Regions from separate parts of the Amycolatopsis sp. NPDC006131 genome, predicted to be linked through region 2. Evidence: riboswitches for the same ligand, from Rfam matches in the RefSeq annotation. Region 2 holds a riboswitch; each other region holds the start of a gene.

What was found. Region 2 has a riboswitch for cobalamin ahead of ABZ215_RS28615 (HoxN/HupN/NixA family nickel/cobalt transporter). Riboswitches for the same ligand answer to the same signal wherever they lie in the genome.
Region 1: another riboswitch for cobalamin. It lies ahead of ABZ215_RS23970 (CbtB-domain containing protein); the one in region 2 lies ahead of ABZ215_RS28615 (HoxN/HupN/NixA family nickel/cobalt transporter).
Region 3: another riboswitch for cobalamin. It lies ahead of ABZ215_RS17790 (ABC transporter substrate-binding protein); the one in region 2 lies ahead of ABZ215_RS28615 (HoxN/HupN/NixA family nickel/cobalt transporter).

What each region holds. Positions count from the first base shown of each region.
Region 1 covers NZ_JBEXTX010000049.1:42,344-49,644, reverse strand. The annotation lists gene ABZ215_RS23990 (AMP-binding protein) at 1-638, opposite strand, end outside; gene ABZ215_RS23985 (iron ABC transporter substrate-binding protein) at 896-1,804, shown strand; gene ABZ215_RS23980 (iron ABC transporter permease) at 1,852-3,387, shown strand; gene ABZ215_RS23975 (ABC transporter ATP-binding protein) at 3,384-4,448, shown strand; cobalamin riboswitch at 4,492-4,661, shown strand; gene ABZ215_RS23970 (CbtB-domain containing protein) at 4,692-4,928, shown strand; gene ABZ215_RS23965 (CbtA family protein) at 4,939-5,676, shown strand; gene ABZ215_RS23960 (VanZ family protein) at 6,037-6,612, shown strand; gene ABZ215_RS23955 (hypothetical protein) at 6,753-7,067, opposite strand.
Region 2 covers NZ_JBEXTX010000067.1:30,285-37,585, reverse strand. The annotation lists gene ABZ215_RS28640 (class II fumarate hydratase) at 1-606, shown strand, start outside; gene ABZ215_RS28635 (aldo/keto reductase) at 649-1,668, opposite strand; gene ABZ215_RS28630 (helix-turn-helix transcriptional regulator) at 1,792-2,664, shown strand; gene ABZ215_RS28625 (zf-HC2 domain-containing protein) at 2,631-3,359, opposite strand; gene ABZ215_RS28620 (sigma-70 family RNA polymerase sigma factor) at 3,530-4,084, shown strand; gene ABZ215_RS28615 (HoxN/HupN/NixA family nickel/cobalt transporter) at 4,073-5,125, opposite strand; cobalamin riboswitch at 5,169-5,339, opposite strand; gene ABZ215_RS28610 (TetR family transcriptional regulator) at 5,386-5,988, opposite strand; gene ABZ215_RS28605 (DMT family transporter) at 6,060-6,986, shown strand; gene ABZ215_RS28600 (ATP-dependent DNA ligase) at 6,947-7,301, shown strand, end outside.
Region 3 covers NZ_JBEXTX010000030.1:23,669-30,969, reverse strand. The annotation lists gene ABZ215_RS17805 (hypothetical protein) at 1-807, shown strand, start outside; gene ABZ215_RS17800 (hypothetical protein) at 1,177-1,410, shown strand; gene ABZ215_RS17795 (iron chelate uptake ABC transporter family permease subunit) at 1,448-2,482, opposite strand; gene ABZ215_RS17790 (ABC transporter substrate-binding protein) at 2,479-3,474, opposite strand; cobalamin riboswitch at 3,547-3,669, opposite strand; gene ABZ215_RS17785 (hypothetical protein) at 3,698-3,931, opposite strand; gene ABZ215_RS17780 (sulfite exporter TauE/SafE family protein) at 4,105-4,881, opposite strand; gene ABZ215_RS17775 (methyltransferase domain-containing protein) at 4,983-5,804, opposite strand; gene ABZ215_RS17770 (DoxX family protein) at 5,864-6,229, shown strand; gene ABZ215_RS17765 (CGNR zinc finger domain-containing protein) at 6,243-6,752, shown strand; gene ABZ215_RS17760 (LLM class F420-dependent oxidoreductase) at 6,753-7,301, opposite strand, start outside.

The sequences.
Region 1 (7,301 bases), on a different contig from region 2:
CAGAACCGGGGTTCGACAACCGAGTCGCCGGTGAGCAGGATCGCCGCGCCGCGCAGGAGGTTGCTGTTGATGACCGACAGCCCGTAGCAGTACTGCATCGGGAGCGAGAGGACCGCTCGGTCATCGTCGCGGATGTCCAGGTACCCCGCGATGGCTGACGCGTTGGCCTCGAGATTTGTTGCCGACAGGCGAACGAGCTTGGGCGAACCGGTCGACCCCGAGGTCGACAGCAGCAGAGCGAGTTCGGGGTGGAGGGTGTGCGCGGTTCCCGTCCGGCGTTCGTCCCATGTCGCAGCGCCTGTGGTGTGGTCTATGACCACGTCAGGGTCGTACCGGCCGACGAGGGCGTTGAGATCGCCGGCGTGACTGAGGAGCACGGGATGCCGACCGTGGAGGCATCCCAGGTAGGCGACCAGGGTGTCGAGGTCGTTGGTCCCGGCGACGACCACCAGTCGCCGGGCAGCGCCCAGCCGGTCCGCGGTGGCCTCGACGCGTTCCGCGAGGTCCTCGTAGGTGATGGCGAGGCCGCCGGGAGTCACCACGGCCAGCTGGTGCGCGTGCTCGCGCAGCGCGTGCACGAAGGACACTCCCGGCACCCGGCCCGGCGGAATCTCCCGTGAAGTGACCTGATTGTCCACTACGACTTCACTCTCGGCTGAACGGGCAAGCAAGCAAGGCTAACCAAACAATCCGGGTCCCGGGTCTGTGATCTGCCCCATGATGTCGACTATCGTGCCTAGTACTAAGGTTGCCCTGACCTAACTTCTGGTGTTCGTCGAGATGAGGCTTGATGCGGCGGTCCACGAAAGCGATTGCGGCGGCGGTGAGTGCGCTGCTCGGCATGACGGTTGCCGGGTGTGGTGGCGGGGCCGCGTCGGGCGGAGACGCGCTTACCTTGTACAGCGCGCAACCCGCGGCCAAAGCCATGGTGGACGGGTTCACCAGCGAGACCGGGATCAAGGTCGACATCCGGTCCGGTTCGGACTTCGAACTGGCCAACCAGATCGTGCAGGAAGGCGACGCCTCCCCGGCGGACGTTTTCGTGACCGAGAACTCGCCGGCGATGAACCTCGTGGAGTCGAAGGGGTTGTTCGCCAGGATCGACGACGCCACGGCCGCCCAAGTACCCGAGCGGTTCGTCCCGTCCAGTCGCAACTGGGTCGGCTTCGCCGCCCGGTCGACGGTGCTGGCCTACAACGCCAAGGCGCTGACGCCGTCGCAATTGCCGGCTTCGATCATGGATCTGGCGCAGCCGCAGTGGAAGGACAAGATCGGCATCGCCGCGGCGGGCGCCGACTTCCAGGCGATCGTGAGCGCGGTACTGGCGGTCGAGGGGGAAGCGGCGACGCAGGAGTGGCTCGCCGGTCTCAAGGCGAACGCCAAGATCTACCGTACGAACAACGCGGTTCTGACCGCGGTCAATTCCGGGGAGATCCAAGCCGGAGTGATCTACCACTACTACTGGTTCAAGGACCGGGCCGGCTCCGGAGCCATCAGCGGGAACACCGAGCTGAAGTTCTTCGGCGGCAAGGATCCGGGTGCGTTCGTCAGCACCTCCGGCGCGGGCGTGCTCAAGAGCAGCACCAAGCAAGCGCAGGCGCAGCAGCTGGTGAGGTACCTGACCGGGCGCAACGGTCAGCAGATACTCGCCGACAGCACCGCGCTCGAGTACACCGTCGCGAACGGTGCCGCCGCCAACCCGAGGCTCAAGCCCTTCGCCGAGCTCGACCCGCCCGACGTCGATCTGGCGAAACTGAACGGCCCGATGGTGGTGGACATGATGCAGAAGGCGGGGCTGATCTGAACCGGCCGTCAGCGGCGGGCCCAGCCCTCGCACACCGGGAGCGGGTGGTGGCGCGCGCCCGGTGGCAGGCGGGCATCGTCGTCCTGCGGTTGTCGGCCGCCGTGGTGGGCCTGCTCGCGCTGGTGCCGCTGGGCTTCGTGGTCGCCTACACGATCAGCACCGGCTGGGGCGAGGTCGAACGGCTGGTCTTCCGTCTGCGCACCGTCGAGCTCCTGTGGAACACCATCCGTCTCGTCGGCGGATCGGTGCTGCTCTGTGCGATGATCGGAGTCGGCGCCGCGTGGCTCGTCGAGCGTACGACGCTGCCGGGACGCAAGGTCTGGCACGTGCTGCTGGTGGCCCCGCTGGCCGTGCCGGCGTTCGTGAACAGCTACGGCTGGGTTTCCGTCCTCCCGGAAGCCAGCGGATATCTCGGTGCCCTGCTGATCGTGACATTGTCCTACTTCCCGCTGGTCTACCTTCCGGTCGTGGCCGCGTTCCGCGGGCTCGACCCGGCGCTGGAGGAGAGCGCCCGCACGCTCGGCCTCGGTCCCGCGGCGACGTTCTGGCGCATCGTGCTGCCGCAGCTGCGTCCCGCGCTGCTGGGTGGGTGCCTGCTGGTCGCGCTGCACCTGCTGGCCGAGTTCGGCGCGCTGCAGATGCTGCGGTTTCCCACCTTCACCACGGCGATCTACGACCAGTTCCAGTCCTCCTACAACGGGCCCGCCGCCAACATGCTCGCTGGTGTGCTGGTGTTGCTGTGCCTGCTCTTGTTACTGGGTGAGCTCCGGCTCCGCGGCCGTGCACGCCACGCCCGCGTGGGCGCAGGCTCGGCCCGCAGGGTCACGCCGACCAGCCTGCGAGGCGGGACTGCCCCGGTCTTGCTGGCGCTGGCGGTCCTCGTCGGCCTCGCGCTCGGGGTGCCAGTGGGCAGCCTCGTGTTCTGGTTGGTCACCGGCGCCTCGACCGGTGTGCCGGTCAGCGACTTGTCCTCGGCAGCGGCTGCCTCGCTCGGGCTCGGTGGCGTGGCCGGGGTCGTCACCGTCGTCGTGGCGATCCCGGTCGCCTGGCTGGCGGTGCGGCATCGCGGCTGGTGGGTGACGCTTGTCGAGCGCTGCACGTACTTCGGCAGCACCCTGCCGGGGATCGTGGTCGCACTGGCGTTGGTGACCGTCAGCATCCGGATGGTCCCCGCGATCTACCAGACCACGGCCTTGCTGATCGTGGCGTACACGATCCTGTTCCTGCCCCGCGCGGTGGTGAACGTGCGGTCGGCGCTCGCACAGGTTCCGCCCGAACTGGAGGACGTCGCGCACGGTCTCGGGCTCAGCCGCCTCGCGACCCTGCGCCGGGTGACACTCCCGCTCATCGCACCCGGTCTGGGGGCGGGCGCGGCGCTGGTCTTCATCGCCGCGGCCACGGAGTTGACCGCAACGCTGCTGCTGTCTCCGATCGGTACCCGGACGCTGGCCACCGAGTTCTGGAGCTACAGCAGCAGCGTCGAATACGGGGCCGCCGCTCCCTACGCCGCCGTGATGGTGCTGCTGTCCGTGCCCGCGACGTACCTGCTCACCCGCGACCCGAGGAGGGCGACCGAAGGATGACCGCGTTGACGGTGACCGCGGTGACCAAGGCATTCGGTGCCATCAGCGTCCTCGAGGGCGTCGATCTGCACGTGCCGGCCCGTGGCATCACCGCCGTCCTGGGCCCCTCGGGATGTGGCAAGACCACGCTCCTGCGGCTGATCGCCGGTTTCGCCGACCCCGATTCGGGCACCATCGCCTTCGGTGACCACCCGGTCTTCACCGCAGGCCGATCGGTCCCGCCCCAGCGGCGCCGGGTCGGTTACGTTCCGCAGGAAGGGGCGCTCTTCCCGCACCGCACGATCGCCGACAACGTCACTTTCGGGCTCGCCCGCCAGGCTCGCCGTACCGGTGATCGCCTGCACGAGCTGCTGGATCTGGTCGGTCTCGACAGCGATCTGGCATCGCGTTACCCGCATCAGCTGTCGGGCGGCCAGCAGCAACGCGTCGCACTGGCCCGGGCACTCGCGCCCCGGCCGTCCGTCGTGCTCCTGGACGAGCCGTTCTCGTCCCTGGACGCCAGCCTCCGTGACGGAACGAGGCGAGCCGTGATGCGTGCTCTGCGTGCCGCGGGAGCCACCGCCGTCCTGGTCACCCACGACCAGGCAGAGGCGTTGTCACTGGCCGACCAGGTTGCCGTGATGCGAGCAGGACGGCTGGTCCAGCTGGACTCCCCGGCGGAGCTGTACCGCCGCCCCCGCGATCCCGCGGTGGCCGGCTTCGTCGGAGAAGCCGTCCTGCTGCCGGCCGACATTCACGACGGCCGTGCGGCCACCGCTCTCGGGACTCTTGCCGTCTGCGGCCCCGCGGTAAACGGGCCGGCAGACGTGCTGATCAGGCCCGAACAGATCCAGGTCCACGAGACCGCGGTCACCGACGGTGCCGACGCGATCGTGGGCGAGGTCAGCTTCTACGGCCACGATGCCGCACTCCGGCTGGACCTCGTGCCCGATGGTCCGCGGGTTGTCGCCCGGGTGCCTGGCAGCGACCTTCCGGGTGAAGGGGCCAAGGTGCGGCTCACCGTCGCCGGCGAGGTGCTCGCCTTCAGCCGTGATGACTCATGTGACAACTATCATCGATAGTGGATTTCACCCGATGCCGGATTGACGGCGTATCACTCGAGCAGCGATGCTGGCCGCCACAAGTGCAGATCGAGGCGACGGTGAGCAGGAACCCGGTGTGAGACCGGGACGGTCCCGCCACTGTGACCGGGAAATGAGCCCCGCAAGCCGGCGACGGCCGGGTCGGGTGATGAACCGGAAGTCAGGAGACTGACCCGTCGTCCTCCCGAATTCGGGGCGTGTGAACCCCGTGAGGAGACCGTCATGACCACACCTGCCGCGTCACAGGCAGTGCCAGGTTCGCAGCTGCTGACCAATCGTTTCCGTGATCTCGTGATCGCCGGACTGGCCGTCGCGATCGCCTTGCTGGCGCTGTACGCGATCTTCCTCGACCAAGGTGCGTTGCTGTCGCCGGTCCTCGGCGATCTCGCATCGACGATGAACTACATCCACGAGTTCGCCCACGACGGCCGGCACCTGCTCGCCGCGCCCTGCCACTGAGGCGGGCGAGATGTCGTTGCTGTCCTCCCTGGGCCGGGGCCTGCTCGCCGGCGGCGGTGCGGGTTTGCTCTCCGGGGCCTTTTCCTGGTGGCTCGCCGAGCCGGTTCTGGATCGCGCGGTCGAGCTGGAATCGGCCAGACAAGCGGCCGCGAACGTGGCGCAGAGCGCGGAAGTCTTCGGGCGCGCCACTCAGCACGCCGGACTCCTGTTCAGCGCGACCGTCACCGGTCTCGCGTTCGGTGTCCTGTTCGGGGTGGTGTACGCGCTGCTCCAGCACAAGCAGCCCGGGGACCGGGCGTGGCCGCTCTCGCTCCGGCTGGCCGGGGCCGGGTTCCTGGCCGTGGAATTCCTGCCGTTCCTGCGTTATCCCGGTAACCCGCCCGGCGTCGGTGACCCCGCCACGGTCTCCTTGCGGGCGAACGCGTGGCTCACCGCGATCGGGGTGAGCATCGTCTTCGTGGTCGCGGCTTGGCAGCTCAACGGTCATCTGCGTCGCCGTGGTGTGCCAGACCCGCTGGTGCAACTCGTTTGTGCCGGCGTGGTGGTCGCGGGACTGGCCACTTTGTTCCTGTTGCCGGACAACCCGGACCCCGTCGCCGCACCGGCATCCCTGGTGTGGGACTTCCGGCTGCTGTCGCTGGCGTCGTTGGGCCTGCTGTGGGCCACACTCGGTGCGGGCTTCGGTCTGCTCGCCGAGCGGGACCGCGGTCGCCTCCGATTCTCGCCGGCGGCGAGCTCAGGAGTGTGAACGAAGCGGAGTACTATCGCGAATAGTAAACTGCCGTGGTTCGTCCGGCATGCCCGGAAGGTGGTGGACAGGTGAGCCAGACGCCGATCTACGAGACGGTGCTGCGCGACCTCCTGAAGCTGTCGCCGGACAGGTCACCACTTCCGGGCAGTCCGGCGGGGTGGTCGTACCGGGACCGCCGACCCGATCGCGGACGGCATCGACGGCGGGAGACCGGTGCCGACGGTTCCGTGGGCCTGAGGGTGTCACCCGGCTGATTGTTTACGGCCGGTCGCCCACCGCGTGTGTCGATGAGGGCGCCGTTCGCGAGGAGTGAGGGTGAGGGTTTTCGGCGCTCACGTGCCCGTGTCCGGTTGGACCATGGTCGTCCTCGTGGTGGGCGGCATCGTCAGTGTGCTCCTTGCGGCACCGCTGGCCCGGCGCCGCGGCTGGCGGCGTGACGGGGCTCTGATCTCGCTGCTGTTGTCGACGGCCGTCGCGTCGGTGACCCTGACGCCGGGCGACGAGCCGCACACCAACGGTGTGAGCAGTTGTCTGCCCGATGACCTGGCGGACTTCGGCCACGACATCGTCCATTCGGGCGGCGGGATCGCAGCCGATCTGCTGAACCTGTTGTTGCTGCTCCCCTTGGCCGGTGCCGTCGTGGTGACCTTCGGCCGAATTCTTCCCGCGGTGTCGGTTGCCATCCTGCTCCCGACGTGCATCGAGCTGGCACAGGTCCAGATTCCCGGCCGGTTCTGCAGTCTCTCTGACCTCGCTGCCAACGTCGGGGGTGGGTTGATCGGCGTGGTACTGGGTCGCGTCGCGCTGGGCCTGCTCCGGACGCGGTCACGCAGAGCAGCGCAGCGCGCGGGCAGTTCAGCTCTCGTCGACAGTCGAGGCGATTCGCAGGCCGACGGCGGCTACGACAAGCCCGATCAGCACGTAGAGGGCTGAGTGTCCCTCCGGGAAGTGCCGCAGGCTGGTCTTCTCGGTCAGCCAGTTCGCGAGGGCGATCGCTGTCCCGAGAACGACGAGTGCGTATCCGGTCGTCCGGGTCGCCCGCGGGCGCGGCAAGTTCGCCATGACCCCACCCGTCAATAGCCGCCTCCGGTCGGGGAAGGCGGGGACGTGCCGGCCGGGCCGGTACCACTAATGGTGATCGTGGTGTCCATGCCCTGTTGCTTGTGGTTGCCGACGGGGCAGTAGAGCTCGTAGGTGCCGGGCTGCAGGGTGACCGTGAGGTCGGCCGACTGCCCGCCCCGGAAGGTCGTGGTGCGCTCGTCCAGGCCGCCTGGGCCCACGATCTCCAGCGCGTGCGTGGTCTGCCCGTCGTTGCTGGTGGCGAAGGTGTAGGTGCCCGGCGGGAAGGCCTGCTGCGGCAGTTGGATGGCGAACTCGGTCAGCTTCACCGGTATCTGCGTCCGGAACCCCGTCGCCGAAGGCTGCGCAGCTGGCGGCTGGGTTGCCGGAGCCGAACTGCCGGATGGGGTCGTTCCGCCGCCACTGCATGCCGTCGCTACCAAGGCGAACGCTCCAAGGGTCACGGCCGGCGCGGTCCTGCGTCGTAGATTCGGCATCGTCACGCCCTGCCTTCCGCTCGCGGGATCTCGACCTACTGCTCAGCACCGTAAACCGGAAAGTGG
Region 2 (7,301 bases):
GCCAGCCAGGACAGCGTGGTCGAGACCTCCGGGCACCTGCGCACGGTCGCCGTGTCACTGGCCAAGATCGCCAACGACCTGCGCTGGCTCGGCTCCGGTCCGCGCACCGGCCTCGCCGAGCTGCAGCTGCCGGACCTGCAGCCGGGTTCGTCGATCATGCCGGGCAAGGTCAACCCGGTGATCCCGGAGGCGACGCTGCAGGTGGTCGCGCAGGTGATCGGCAACGATGCGGCGGTGGCCTACGCCGGTTCGCAGGGCAACTTCCAGCTCAACGTGAACCTGCCGGTGATCGCGCGCAACGTGCTGGAGTCGGCGCGCCTGCTGGCCGCGGTGTCCCGCCTGCTGGCCGACAAGGTGATCGTCGGGATCACCGTCAACGAGGAGCGAACCAAGGCCTACGCCGAGGGCTCGCCGTCGATCGTGACGCCGTTGAACAAGTACATCGGCTACGAAGAGGCGGCCGCGGTCGCGAAGCAGGCGCTCAAGGAGCTGAAGACGATCCGCGAGGTGGTCGTCGAGCGCGGCTACATCGAGCAGGGCAAGCTCACCGAGGCCCAGCTCGACGAGGCCCTCGACGTGCTCCGGATGGCGCGCGGCGGCAAGTGATCGGGTGGAGGCCACCCCGCCGCGGGTGGCCTCCACCAGGGATCAGCGCCGGCGCAGCGACTTGTCCGTGAGCGCGGGCGGCGTGTAGTCCGGGTCGACGGGGTTGAGGTCGACGCCCGGCGGGACGATCTCGTCGATCCGGTCCAGCACGTCGTCGTCGAGCACGAGGTCCGCGCCTGCCAGCAGGTCGGCGAGCTGCTCCGGCGTGCGCGGGCCGATGATCGCCGAGGTGACCGCCGGGTGCGACCGCACGAACGCGAGCGCCAGGTGCGTGAGCGGGCGGCCCAGGTCGGCGGCGACCTTCTTCAGCTCGTTGGTGGCCGCCAGCTTCGCCGCGTTCCCGGGCAGGGCCGGGTCGAACTTGTGGTTCTGCAACGCGACCCGTCCGGCCTGCAAGTCCACATCGGACGGTGTGGAGTACCGACCGGACAGCCAGCCCGCGGACAGCGGTCCCCAGGTCAGCACCCCCATCCCGTAGCGCTGCGCGGTCGGCAGGACGTGCGCCTCGATGCCCCGGTTGAGGATCGAGTACGGCGGCTGCTCGGTGCGGAACCGCACGTGCCCGCGCCGCTCCGCGACCCACTGCGCCTCGACGATCTGCTCGGGCGGGAAGACCGACGACCCGATTGCGCGCACCTTGCCCGCCCGCACGAAGTCCGACAGCGCCGACAGGGTCTCGTCGATGTCGGTGTTGGGGTCGGGGCGGTGCACCTGGTAGAGGTCGACGTGGTCGACGCCGAGCCGGCGCAGGCTGTCGTCCAGCGCCCGGGTCAGCCAGCGGCGGGAGCTGCTGCCGGGCCTGTTCAGGCCGTAGAAGTGCCCCTTGGTCGCGAGGACGACGTCGTCGCGGCGCCCCTTGAGCGCCTTGCCGACGATCACCTCGCTCTCGCCGTCGGAGTAGATGTCGGCGGTGTCGACGAAGTTGATGCCCGCGTCGAGCGCCGTGTGGATCATGCGGACCGACTCGTCGTGGTCGCGGTTGCCCCACGCGCCGAACATCATCGCGCCCAGCGTGTACTCGCTGACCTCGATACCGGTGCCGCCGAGAATCCGTCGTCGCATTTCGAGTTCCTCCTCTGGTGTGTGGTGTCCAAGTTCGCCGCGGACGAGGAGGGGGACCAGGCAACGCTTGACCTGGGTCTGGCAGTACCAGGCAACGGGTGCGCGGATCCGGATACTGGAGGCGTGGACGGAGCTGATTTCGGAGCGTTCCTCAAGGCCCGCCGCGCTGCGCTGGACCCGCGCGACGTGGGACTGCCGCAGGGGGTGACGCGGCGACGGGTCGCCGGGCTGCGCCGCGAGGAACTGGCGCAGCTGGCCGGGATCAGCGTCGACTACCTGACCCGCCTGGAGCAGGGCCGTGCGCGGAACGTGTCGGACGAGGTGCTGGATTCACTCGCCAGGGCGTTGCGCCTCAACCCGGACGAGTGCGCTTACCTGCACAACCTCGCGTCACCGCGCCTCAAGCGGACCGGGCGGTGCCCCGTGCAGCAGGTGCGGCCGGCGGTGCAGCAACTGCTCGACGCCATGTCGGTGCCCGCCTTCGTCTTCGGCCGCTACCTCGACGTGCTGGCGTGGAACCCGATGGGCGGCGCGATCGCGTTCGACTTCGGCTCGCTGCCGCCGCAGGAGCGCAACCTGCCGAAACTGTTCTTCCTCGGCGAGGACGAGGCACGCGCCCTGCACCCCGAGTTCGACCAGGTCTGCGAGGAGCTGGTGGCGAACCTGCGTGCCGAGGCCGGCCGGTGCCCCGGCGATCCGCGCCTGGCCCAGCTGATCGGCGAGCTGTCACTGGGCAGCGACCTGTTCCGCCACCTGTGGGCCGGGCACCACGTGCGGGAGAAGGCACACGGCCACAAGCGGATCCACAACCCGCTGGTCGGCGAGCTGCACCTGCGGTACGAAACGCTGCGCCTGCCGGACGAACCGGACCAGGCGATCGTCACCTACACCGCCGAACCAGGCTCGGAGTCCGAGCGCGCGCTGGGCCTGCTGGCCAGCTGGATCGCCACCGACGACATCGATCAGGCCACGTTGCGCCGCGCGGCGGGCGGCTGATACTTCCGGGACTGCGCCGACGGCTCGGCGAGGTCCCGGCCGGTCTCGCCGGTGCTGGTGCGGCTCGCCGGTTCGGCACCGGCCCGGTTGCCCGGCCACGGCCGCCGGCCGTCGCGGCGCGCCACCAGCACCGCGCAGAACAGGCCGAACAGCAGCGGCAGGTGGCTGGCCAGCCGTTCCCAGCCGACCCGGCCGGCGACCAGGTCCAGCACGGACAACCCGACGAGCACCGCGGCGAAGCTGAGCAGGACCGGCAGCTGGCTGCGTGCCTGCCGCGGCTTCGCGGCCGCCCACAGCAGGGCGATCGCGATGGCGAAGTTGAACGCCGCGGCCTCGTGTTCGAGGTGCGATCCCGGCTGAACGGCCATCCCGTCGGCCATCCGCTGGGGCACGAACAACAGCGACACCACGATGGACAACTGGGCGATCGCGGTGAGGACCAGCGCCAGCCGCGGCCAGTCGAGCCGCACCGGCCGGGCGGTCGCGGGCGCGTGGGCGAGCACTCGCGCCGACACGTCCGGCGACGCGGCGGCCGGCTCGAGGCGCACCAGGCGCGTCACCGCCGCCGCCTCGTCCTGCCAGGTCAGACAGGCCGCGCAGCGCGAGACGTGCTCGTCGAGCGCCACCGGATCCACCCCGGGGTCCTCGCCGTCGAGATTGGCGGAGATCGCCTCGCGCGCGGTTGCACAGTCCATATTTGCATTGTCGTCCGCGCGCACTGGATGGTTCCCCTCACCGCTCCGGATTCTGGGACCGGTTGGGATTTCACAGACCTGTGATGTTTCCTTGACGCCGGATGCCGCGGAGGCCATAAGGTCATCGGTCAGGGCCCGCACCGTCAGGCCGCACTGGGAGGAACGCGAACGTGGACGACGACGAGATCACCCGGGACGCCTTCCTGGCGGCGCGCGGCGATCGGGTGGCCGCCGAGCGCTTCGTGTCCGCCACCCAACGACAGCTGCACCGCCTGCTGACCTACCTGTCCAACCCCGGCGTCGCCGAGGACCTGGTGCAGGAGACCTACCTGCGCGCCTTCGCCGCCCTGCCGTCGTTCGCAGGCCGGTCGCCCGCCCGGATGTGGCTGCTGTCGATCGCCAAGCGCGTCGCCGCCGACCACCTGCGCGGCACCCGCCGCCGCCCGCAGACCAGCCAGGTCGACGACTGGGTGGCCACCGCGGAGCAGAGCGGCGCCCAGACGCCGGACCACGGCCGGCTCGTCGTGCTGCGCAAGCTGATCGCCGAGCTGGAGCCGGAGCGCCGCGAAGCGTTCGTGCTCACGCAGGTGATCGGGCTGTCCTACGCCGACGCGGCGGAGGTGTGCGACTGCGCGGTCGGCACCATCCGGTCCCGCGTGTTCCGGGCCCGCGAGGACCTGACCGCCGCGCTCAGCTCGAACGGGCGGGCGGCCTCACTCGGCTGAGCTCCACCGGTGCTCGACCCTGGCGAGCCGCCAGTACGCGATCGCGGCCGCCCACACCACCACGAACAACCCGACGACGATGTAGCCGACGCTGTCGAGGTCGATGTCCGCGATCCAGTCGATCAGCGCGCCCGACCAGCCCAGGTCGTCCCTGGCCACACCGACCAGCTCGATCGTGCCGATGACCAGCGCCACCGCGACGGACAGGCCGGTGATCGTGAGGTTGTAGTAGATCTTGCGGACCGGGTTGGCGAACGCCCAGTCGTAGGCGAAGTTCATGAACGTGCCGTCGAGCGTGTCGAACAGGCTCATGCCGGCGGCGAACAGCAGCGGCAGGCACAGGATCGCGTACCAGGGCAGGCCCGCCGCCGCGCCGGACCCGGCCAGTGCCAGGAGCAGCACCTCGGTCGCGGTGTCGAATCCGACGCCGAACAGCAGCCCGACCAGGTACATCTGGCCCGGGCGGCGGATCGAGCGGGTGAGCCTGCCGAGGAAGCGGTTGACGAACCCGCGCGAGTCGAGCCGCGCCTCCAGCTCGGCCTCGTCGAAGCGGCCGCGGCGCAGCTCGCGCCACACCTTCCAGATGCCGATCAACGCGACCAGGTTCAGGATGCCGATCAGGTACAGGAACCCGCCGGACGCTCCGGTGGAGATCACGCCGAGCACCTTGTGCGCGGACGAGCCGTCCTCGGTCCAGCTCAGGATGCCCTTCGCGCCGATCGCGACGAGCACCGCCAGCACGACGACCACGGTGGAGTGCCCCAGCGCGAACCAGAACCCGACCGAAACCGGGCGCTGGCCCTCGGCCATCAGCTTGCGGGTGGTGTTGTCGATCGCGGCGATGTGGTCGGCGTCGAACGCGTGCCGCATGCCGAGCGTGTACGCCGTCAGCCCCAGCCCGAAGCCGAACACCTGCGCGCCGACGGCGTAGTGCCCGGGCACCACGAGCAACGCGAGAATCCCGAACGCGACCGCGTGCAACACGACGATCGCCAGCAGCAACAGACCCGTGCGGTAGGTGTCCTGCCTGCGCCAGGACATGGTGGGTGAAGTCCCCATGGAGACCGCCTTCCAGCACCTCGTGGATGGTCCAACGTGCCGTGGCCGGTCTCCTGGCTTCGGATCGACATCCGCGGCCCGCCTTCCCGGACTCGCGTCCAGTGGCTGTCCCGGGCCGGGACTTCCCGTTCACAGTGGCGAGGGCCGCGCCGGTTTCACACCGGACTTCCCGAGCACCACGGCCCGCTCACGGTACGTTTCGGCCTCGCGGCGGGGCAAGAGCCATCCCGGTGACCGGCGCCCTACCGCCGGGACGCCGAGTTGTGCTGCGCCGCCGTCGCTTCGTCCACCAGCGACTTCGCGACGCGTTTGGCCGTGGCGACCGCCGTCGGCGCGACCTCCAGCGACGCCGCGACCGTCGCGCCCTCGACCAGGACGAGCAGCGCCTCCGCCAGCCGTGCCGGGTTCCGCGCGCCCGCGTCCGCAGCCAGATCCCGCAGGTAGCCCAGCAACCACTGCTTCGACGCCGCGATCACCTGCCGGCCGGGGTGGTCGGCCGACGGCAGTTCGGCGTGCGCGTTGACGAACGCGCAGCCGCGCGTGTTCTCGGTGTCGAGCCAGTCGGCGAGCGCGTCGAACACCCTGAGCAGCTTCTCGGCCGGAGTCGTCCGGGAGCCGGCGAAGGAGCGCACCCGCTCCCGCCACCGCTCGTCCCGGCGGCGCAGGTAGAGCGCGACCAGGTCGGCCTTGGAGCCGAACCGGTCGTACAGGGTCTTCTTGGTGACCCCGGCCTCGGCGGCGATCGTGTCCACACCGACCGCGTGGATCCCGTTGTCGTAGAACAGTTTCCCGGCGACCGTGAGGATCCGTTCGGCGGCCGGGGTCAGCGGCTTGTCCGTCTCCACGACTTGACAGTACACCGACCGGTATAGCTACCGTGGACTATACAGACCGGTATACCTGTGCGGGAGGGTGCATGCGGGGGAACGTCGTCGCCGGAAGCGGTTTCGTCCTGTTCTGGAGCTCCGGGTTCGTCGGCGCGACGCTGGGCGCCAGGTCCGGCGGCGCGGTGTCCCTCCTGGCCTGGCGGTTCCTGGCCGCGGGGCTGCTGCTCGGCGTGTGGTGGGTGGTCCGGCGGCGCTCGATGCGGCCGCGCGACGCCGCGATCCAGGCCGGTCTCGGTGCGCTCTCCCAGGGCGCGTACCTGTACTGCGTCTACGCGGCGGCCGACCTCGGCGTGGCCGTCGGGACGTCCGCGCTGATCGCGGCGCTGCAGCCGATCGTCGCGGTGGTGCTGAGCCAGTTCGTGCTGGGCGAGCGCGCGGGCGCGCTGCGGTGGGCCGGGCTGGTCGGCGGGCTGGCCGGGGTGGCGCTGGTGGTCGGCGACAACCTGTCCGGCCGCCCCGGCACCCCGCCGCTGGCCTACGCGCTGCCGTTCCTGGCGATGCTCGCACTGGTCGCGGCCACGCTCATCGAACGCAAGACGGCCTCCGCCGTGCCGCTCTGGGACGGGCTGGTGGTGCAGTGCGTGACCAGCGCGGTGCTGTTCACCGGCATCGCGGCGGCCACCGGGCAGCTGGTCGCGCCGGCGGATCCGGACTTCTGGGTCGCGGTCGGGTGGGTCGTCGTGTTTTCCACGTTCGGGGGATATGGCTGCTACTGGCTGGTCCTTCGTCGTAGCTCGGTGACGACCGTGTCCGGCCTGCTGTACCTCACACCGCCTACCACGATGATCCTCGCCTGGCTCATGTTCGACGACACGATCACGCTGCGTGGCCTGCTCGGGCTGGTCGTCTGTCTCGGCGCGGTCGCGCTGGTCCTGCGTCCCCGGAAATTGTCGGTGGGGCGGGAGATGATGTCCGCATGTTGCTCGCCGACGTCGTCACAGCCTCCGCCTCGCTAGCGGCCACCCGCTCGCGCAAGGCGAAGATCGCGACGCTGGCGGACCTGCTCAACCGCGCGGACGAGCGGGAGCTGCCCGCCGTGGTCGCCTTCCTGACCGGACGGCCCACCCAGGGCCGGATCGGGACGGGGTGGCGCACGCTGGCCGAGCTGGGCGCGCGCCCGGCTGACGAACCGAACCTGACCGTGGCCGGGGTCGACGAGGTCCTCGGCGAAGTGGGAGCCGCTTCGGGCAGCGGGTCGGCCAGGCGCCGGGCCGGCCTGCTGACGGAGTTGTTCTCCCGCGCCACCGAAGCCGAACAGCAGTTCCTCTTCC
Region 3 (7,301 bases), on a different contig from region 2:
GGGTTGCGCGGATTTCCGGCGCAGGTCGCCGCGCACAGCGTGGTCGAAGACCACCTGCTGGTCGGTTACTGCGGCGCGCCGGGCAGCCCGGCGCTGGGGCGGATGACCGGTGATCTGCAGGAGGCGTCCGCGCAGCTGCGCGAGCTGATCGGCACCTACCCGCGGACCCGGCCGGTGGTCCCGGTGGTCGAGCTGATCGCGACGACGGTGAACCCGACGCCGGGCCCGGACGGCATGTACCGCAGCCGGGCGAACGAGAACACGATCCAGCGCTACCTCGACGCGGCGCGGGCGCTCGACGGGCAGCTGCTGCTCAACATCCAGCCGGGGCGCGCGGACTTCCTGCCCGAGGTCAAGGCGTTCGAGCGCTGGCTGACCGAGCCGGACGTCGGTGTCGCGCTGGACCCGGAGTGGGCGGTGGAACCGGGCGTCGTGCCGGGCGAGGAGTTCGGCGTGACGACCGGCGAGGAACTGGACGGCGTGGCCGCCTACCTCGCTTCGCTGGTGGCGCGGCACCGGCTGCCGGAGAAGATCATGGTCTACCACCAGGTGGCGGTGACGGTCGTGCGGGACATCGCCGGGCTGAAGCGGCACAACGGGGTCGCGGTGATCAACGTGGTGGACGGCATCGGCAGCGCCGAGGCGAAGAAGGCCACCTGGGACCAGGTGATGAAGCGCAAACCGCCGCACGTCAAGGCCGGGTTCAAACTCTTCTACCAGGAGGACACCCGCGGCGGGCAACCGCTGATGACGCCCGAGCAGGTGGTCGGGCTGCAGCCGGAACCGGTCTACGTGGTGTACGAATAGGGCCCCCGAGCGCGGGGCAGTTGGGAGTCCGCACTCGGGGGCCACTCGCCTGCCACAACGCTCCGAGGGGGAGTTCGAGCGCGGGCAAGACGGCGGTGCCGGAGGTGTCGCGCCCACCCTCCGCGCGGGCCTTATCAGTGAATCGAGGCGAAAGCAGGGCGTGTTACTGGCAGGTCTTCAACAATTTCAGGGAATCCAGGAGATGTCGTCGGGGTCGCCGCCGATGAGGGTCTGCCGGGTGTCCTGTGAGCTGACTCGCATGCCCCACGACGCTAGCGATTGTTGAACGATCCGTCAACCCGGTTGCTCGATTGTTCAACGATCCCCTATTCTGTGGCGCACCACACCGTTCTCGGAAAGGTGCCAGCGATGACCGCGTCCACCCTCAGCCACCGCGACGTCGAGTTCCTGAAAGCGGTTGCCGACGGCCGCGTGGAACTGACCGCGAGCAGCGAGCCGCACGTGTACGTCGACGGACTCTCCTGCTGCGACCAGTTCGGCGCGCGACTGCTGATCCACGCCGGCCTGGTCCGCCGCGTCCCCGGCACCGGCTCCCGCATCCCCGCCAAACTCACCGACGCCGGCCGCGACGCGATCAGGTGACCTGAGGCGGCGCAAGCTGCTCGGGTGGTGAAAAAATCTAGGCGGCCCGCCGCGTCCACTGTGGACGGCTGCGGTACAGCACGGCCACGAACGCGGGCACGCCGATGATCGACGTGACCACGCCGACCGGCACCTCCTGCGGGTCGAGCACCGTACGCGCCAGCGTGTCGACCCACACCAGGAACACCGCGCCGGCCACGGCGGTCACCGGCAGCAGACGTCCGTGGCCGGGGCCGACCAGCGCGCGGGCCGCGTGCGGGAGCACCAGCCCGACGAACCCGACCGCCCCGCAGGCGCTCACCAGCGCGGCCGTCAGTAGCGCGGTGACGCACATCAGCACGATTCGCGTCCGCGTCAGCGCGACCCCGAGCGCCGCGGCGAGGTCCTGTCCGTAGGCGAGCACGTCGAGCGTCCGGGCGTGGCCGAAGCACACCAGCAGCGCGACGACCAGCACCGCGGCGCACACGCCGACCTCGGACCACGACGCGCTGCTGAACGACCCGAGCAGCCAGAACAACACGCCCCGCGTCGTTTCCGCGTCCCCGGCCGTCAGCACGACGAACGAGGTCAGTGCGGAGAACAGCTGCATCGCCGCGACCCCGGACAGCACCACGCGCTCGGTGGTGCCGCCCAGCGTCTGGCTGAGCAGCAGCACGAGCCCGAACGACAGCACCGCCCCGGCGAACGCCCCCGCCGACAACGACACCACTCCCCCGCCGACGCCGAGCACCACGACCAGCACGGCGCCGGTCGACGCGCCCGAGGACACCCCGAGCACGAACGGGTCGGCCAGCGGGTTGCGCAGTAGCGACTGCATGACCGCCCCGCACACCGCCAGACCCGCGCCGCACACGGCGGCGAGCAGGGCGCGCGGGATCCGCAGGTGCCACACGATCCCGTCGCGGACCGGCGAGAGCACCGGCTCCCCGAGACCGAGGTGGGCCAGGACGGTGGCGTACACGTCGCCCACGCCGATCCCGGCCGGGCCGATCGTCACCGCGACGGCCACCGACACCACGAGCAGCGCGAGGCCCCCGGCGCACAGCGGCAGGACGCGCGCGGTGCACGTCACCCGCCGTACCCGAACCCGCGCAGCGCCGCGGCGACCTGCTCGGCGCCGTCCACGGTGCGCAGCGTCGGGTTCATCGCCTGCCCGGACAGCGGCACGTACCGCTTGTTCCGCACCGCGGCCAGGTCGCGGGTCACCGGGTGCGACTCCAGGAACGCGATCTTGGCGGCGGCGTTCTCCGCGGTCTGCGAACGGCGGGTCAGGTCGCCGAGGACGATCACGTCCGGGTCGCGTTCGGCGACCGTCTCCCAGTTGATCTGCGGCCACTCCTCGCGTGTGTCGTCGAAGACGTTGCGGGCGCCGACGGTCGTCGTGATGATGCCGGGCGCGCCGCAGCAACCCGCCAGGTAGGGGGCCTCGGAGTTGGCGAACCAGAACATCAGCCGGGCGTTCGCGCCTGCACCCGCGACCGCGCGCATCCGTTCCTGCAGGCTGGTGACCAGCTGTTCGCCGCGGTCCTCGACGCCGAAGATCCGCGCGAGGTCGCGGATCTCGGTGTAGACGGCGTCCATGGTCAGCGTCTCGGTGCGCGCGCCGTCACCGCCGCCGCTGGTGTCCTTGGCGCACTCGGTCGGCGACAGGTAGGCGGGCACCCCGAGCTGCTCGAACTGCTCGCGGGTGGCGACGCCGCCCTTGCCGAGGATGGCGCCGAACGAGGCGGCGACGAAGTCCGGCTCGGTGGCGAGCACGGTCTCGAACGACGGGTAGTTCTCGGCGAGCCGGGGCACCTTCGCGTTGTCCGCGGCCAGGTGCGGCGGCACGGGATCGGTCCAGGTGGCGGTGCCCGCCATGCGGTCGGCGAGGCCGAGGGACAGCATGATCTCCGCCGCGCCCTGGTTGAGCGCGACCGCCCGCCGCGGCGGTTCCGGCACGCGGACCTGGTGGCCGCAGTTGTCGACGGCCACGGCGGCGGTGTCTCCGGAGGGGGTGGCGCTCGCGCACCCGGTCAGCGCCAGCACGGCGGCGAGGAGCGGGAAGGTGATCGATCGGCGCACAGCGGCCCCTAGCGTCGAGGGCTCATGCGCGGAGCCCGGTCCGGCGGTCTCCCCCGTGGCGGGGGTGCCAGCAGGTCTTCGGACTCGGGGTCGTCCGGGCGGAACGCCTTCCCGGACCGCGTGGTCCAGTGGCCGTTGTCCCGCCCGTCGCCGCTCACCGCTGCGCGTCAGTTCCGGATTCGCACCGGATTCCCTGGCCCCTCGCGGGGCACGACTGGCGGGCTCACGCTACCACGACGACCTCGTCCCCGACCCCGACCGTGCCGGGTTCCACAGTGGACCCGTAGACGCCGAGGCACACGTCGTGCTCACGCGCGATGCGGCGCAGGACGGCCGGGTCCCGGCGGCCGGTGCGCGGATCGGTCCAGTCTTCCTCGGGCACGTCGGCGTCGATCCGGAGGTGGGACCGGAAGCGCAGCGGCTCGGCGCCCTCGCTGTGGGTGGTGATCAGGGACAACCGTGCGCTGTCGAAAGTGCCGCGATCCAGTTGACCGGGTAGCGGACGAGGTTTTACGCCTGCGGATGGCCAGGGGAAGCCGTTCGACTCCTGGCGCGGCCGGACAACGGCCAGGGCCCGCGGCGGTGCCAGCTGATCAAGCGGCGAGACGGCGCCACCGCTTGAAACAGAATCTAGTTCCAGGCCTGCCAGGCCAGCGTGACGGCCAGACCCATGCCCGCCAGCGCGATCGCGACCCGGAGTGGCGCCGCGGGCAGGCGGCGGACCACCGCGGGCCCCACGAAGGATCCGGCGACCAGACCGAGGCACAGGGCCGCCGCCGCGGGCCAGAGCACCGAGCCGGTGAACGCGAACACCACGGCGGCCACCAGGTTGGCCGCTCCGGTGACGATGTTCTTCGCCGCGTTCGTCCTGGCCAGCGGCTGCGCCCAGGCCGCGGACAGCAGCGCCAGCATGATCACCCCGGCCGCCGCGCCGAAGTAGCCGCCGTAGATCGCGACCAGGAACGCGCCCGTGGCGGTGCCCGCGGTCAGCCCGCCGTCACCACGGCCGGCGCGTTCGGCCAGGCGCGGGGAGAACAGCAGCAGAATCGAGGCGCCGCCGATCAGGAACGGGACGATGTAGGCGAACGTGCCCTCCGGGGTGAGCAGCAGCAGCGCGCTGCCCGCCGCGCCGCCGACCGCCGTGATCGCGCACAGCCGCAGCAACCGGGCGCGCTGCCCGCGCAACTCGGGACGCGAACCGGCCGCCGAGCCGACCGTGTTGCCCATCAACGCGACGGTGTTGGTCACGTTCGCGGTGACCGGCGGCACACCGATCGCCAGCAGCGCCGGGTAGGACACCAGCGACGCGAGCCCCGCGATCGAACCGGTCAGGCCCGCCCCGACCCCGGCCACCACGAGGAACAGCAGTTGCCACGGGCCGAGGGTGAGCAGCGGTTCAGCGGGCACGTTGCCCCAATTTACCGCAGGAGCAATCGTTTTCCGGCCGCGCGAGACGAACCCCACTCCTCCACTGTGGAATCAGAGTGCGCTGTCCAGAAGGGACTCCGTCACGGCCTGCGCGCGGTGACGAGCCAGGCAGCCGCGCCCAGGAGCACGCCGTCGGGCGTCTCGTGCGGGACGAGGGCCTCGGTCAGCGCGGCGACCGCCCGCTCGACCGTTTCCGCCGGGTACCGCTCGAAGATCGTCCGCAGCATCGCGCCGCGGCGCAGGAAATCGGCCGCTGACGTGGCGTCGGCGCCGAGCCGGACCGGCGCCCGCACGTCGTCCACGGCGACGCCGGTCAGCCCGGCGCCGGTCAGCAACTCGCGCAGGTAGCCCGGCTGGGCGAACGAGAACGGGCCGGGGCCGGGCGGGACGGCGTCGGCGGTGTCGACGTGCGGGGCGACCGCGTTCAGCGCCAGCACCCGGTGCTCGTTCTCGCGCACGTCCTGCCAGCACAGGAACGCCAGCCGCCCGCCGGGCCGCAGCGCCCGCGCGACGTTGGTGAAGGCGGCGAGCGGGTCGTCGAAGAACATCACGCCGAACCGGCTGAGCGCCAGGTCGAACGAGCCCGCACCGAAGTCGTGGACCTGCACGTCGGTCTGCTCGAACCGCACCCCGTCGAGCCCGGCGGTGCGCTCCCGGGCCACGGCGAGCATCGGGCCGGACAGGTCCGCGCCGAGTACGGTCGCGCCCCGCCCGGCCGCGAGCAGCGTGGTGGTGCCGCAGCCGCAGCCGATGTCGAGGACCCGCTCGCCCGGCTCGATGCCGGCGGCGTCGAGGAGGTGCGGGGTCAGGTGCGCGAGCATCGCGTCGTAGTGCTCGGCGTGGTCGGCCCAGTAGCGGCCGGTGTCGCCGTTCCAGTCGCGTGCCTCGTCCTCGTTGGCCATGCGGTCACGTTAGCCCGCGCCGCCTCGTCCGGTGGGTGATACGGAAGGAGGCGTGTCAGGTGAACGTCGTGTTGTGGATCTGCCAGGGGCTGCTCGCGGCGCTGTTCCTGGTGTCCGGACTGCTCAAATCCACCCAGTCGAAGCAGCGGATGCTCGACACCGGCCAGACCGGGGTGGTGTTCTTCCCGCTGCCCGTCATCCGGGTGGTCGCCGCCGCGGAGCTGGCCGCGGTGCTCGGGCTGATCCTGCCCGGTGCGACCGGGATCGCGCCCGTGCTCACGCCCGCCGCCGCGATCGGGCTCGCCGTCGTGATGACCGGGGCGGCGATCAGCCACGCGAAGCTGCGCGAGTACCGCACGAGCGCGGTCAACCTGCTGGTGCTGGCGGTTTGCGTGTTCGTGGCCGTGGGGCGGCTGGCGGGGTAGGTAACCTGCCGGTATGGCCTACTCGCGCCCCGCCGCGCCGGACGATCTGCGTCCGCTCGAGGTGTTCGGCAACTCGGCGCGCTTCCTCTACGGCGAGGACCACTTCGGCACGCCCGGCTCGGCCCGCGACTGGCTGGCCGGGCACCGGCTGGGCGAGCTGACCCTGGACGAGCGGGATCTGGCGCGCCTGGTCCGGTTCCGCGAGAAGCTGCGCGACCACCTGGACGGCGTGGACGTGGCGGCCGAGCTGAACGCCTTCGCGGCCGCGACCGTCGCCGGGCCGCGCTGGCCCGGTCCCGCGCTGGCCCCGGCGGGCGAGGGCGTCGACGGCCTCATCGCGCGGCTACTCGACGTGCTGTTCCGCGCCGAGGTGACAGGCCGGGCTCGGCGGCTGAAGCCGTGCCGAGCGCCGGAGTGCCGGTGGCTGTTCTACGACCGCTCCCCGGCCGGCAACAGCGTCTGGTGCAGCATGGACATCTGCGGGGCGCGGCACAAGATGCGGGCCTACCGGTCCCGCGCCTGATCAGCCCAGCCGCAGCCGCTCCCCCAGCTTCGCGATGTAGGCCGCCACCTGGCCGGCATCCCGGTCCGGCAGCCCGAACAGCACCTCGGTCACCCCGAGCGACCGCCAGTGCGCGAGCACCTCCTCGTCCGGCCGCCCGGCGAGCGCGACCACCCGCGGCTCGCCCGCCCGGCCCGCGTCCTGCCAGATCTTGCGCAGCAGCCGCACCTTGTCGTCCAGCTCGTGGTCCCGGGGCGTGGTCAGCCAGCCGTCGGCGGAGCGCGCGATCCAGGCGAACGTCCGCTCGGTACCGCCCGCGCCGATCACCACCGGCACCTCGCCGACCGGTTTCGGCCACGCCCAGGACGGGCCGAACCGGACGTGGGCGCCCTCGTAGGCGGCCTCCTCGTCGGTCCACAGCGCCCGCATCGCCTCCAGGTACTCGCGCACCACCGTGCGCCGCTGCCCGGCCGGGACGCCGTGGTCGGTCAGCTCGTCGACGTTCCACCCGAACCCGGCGCCGAGCACCACCCGGCCGCCGGACAGGTGGTCGAGCGAGGCGATCGTCTT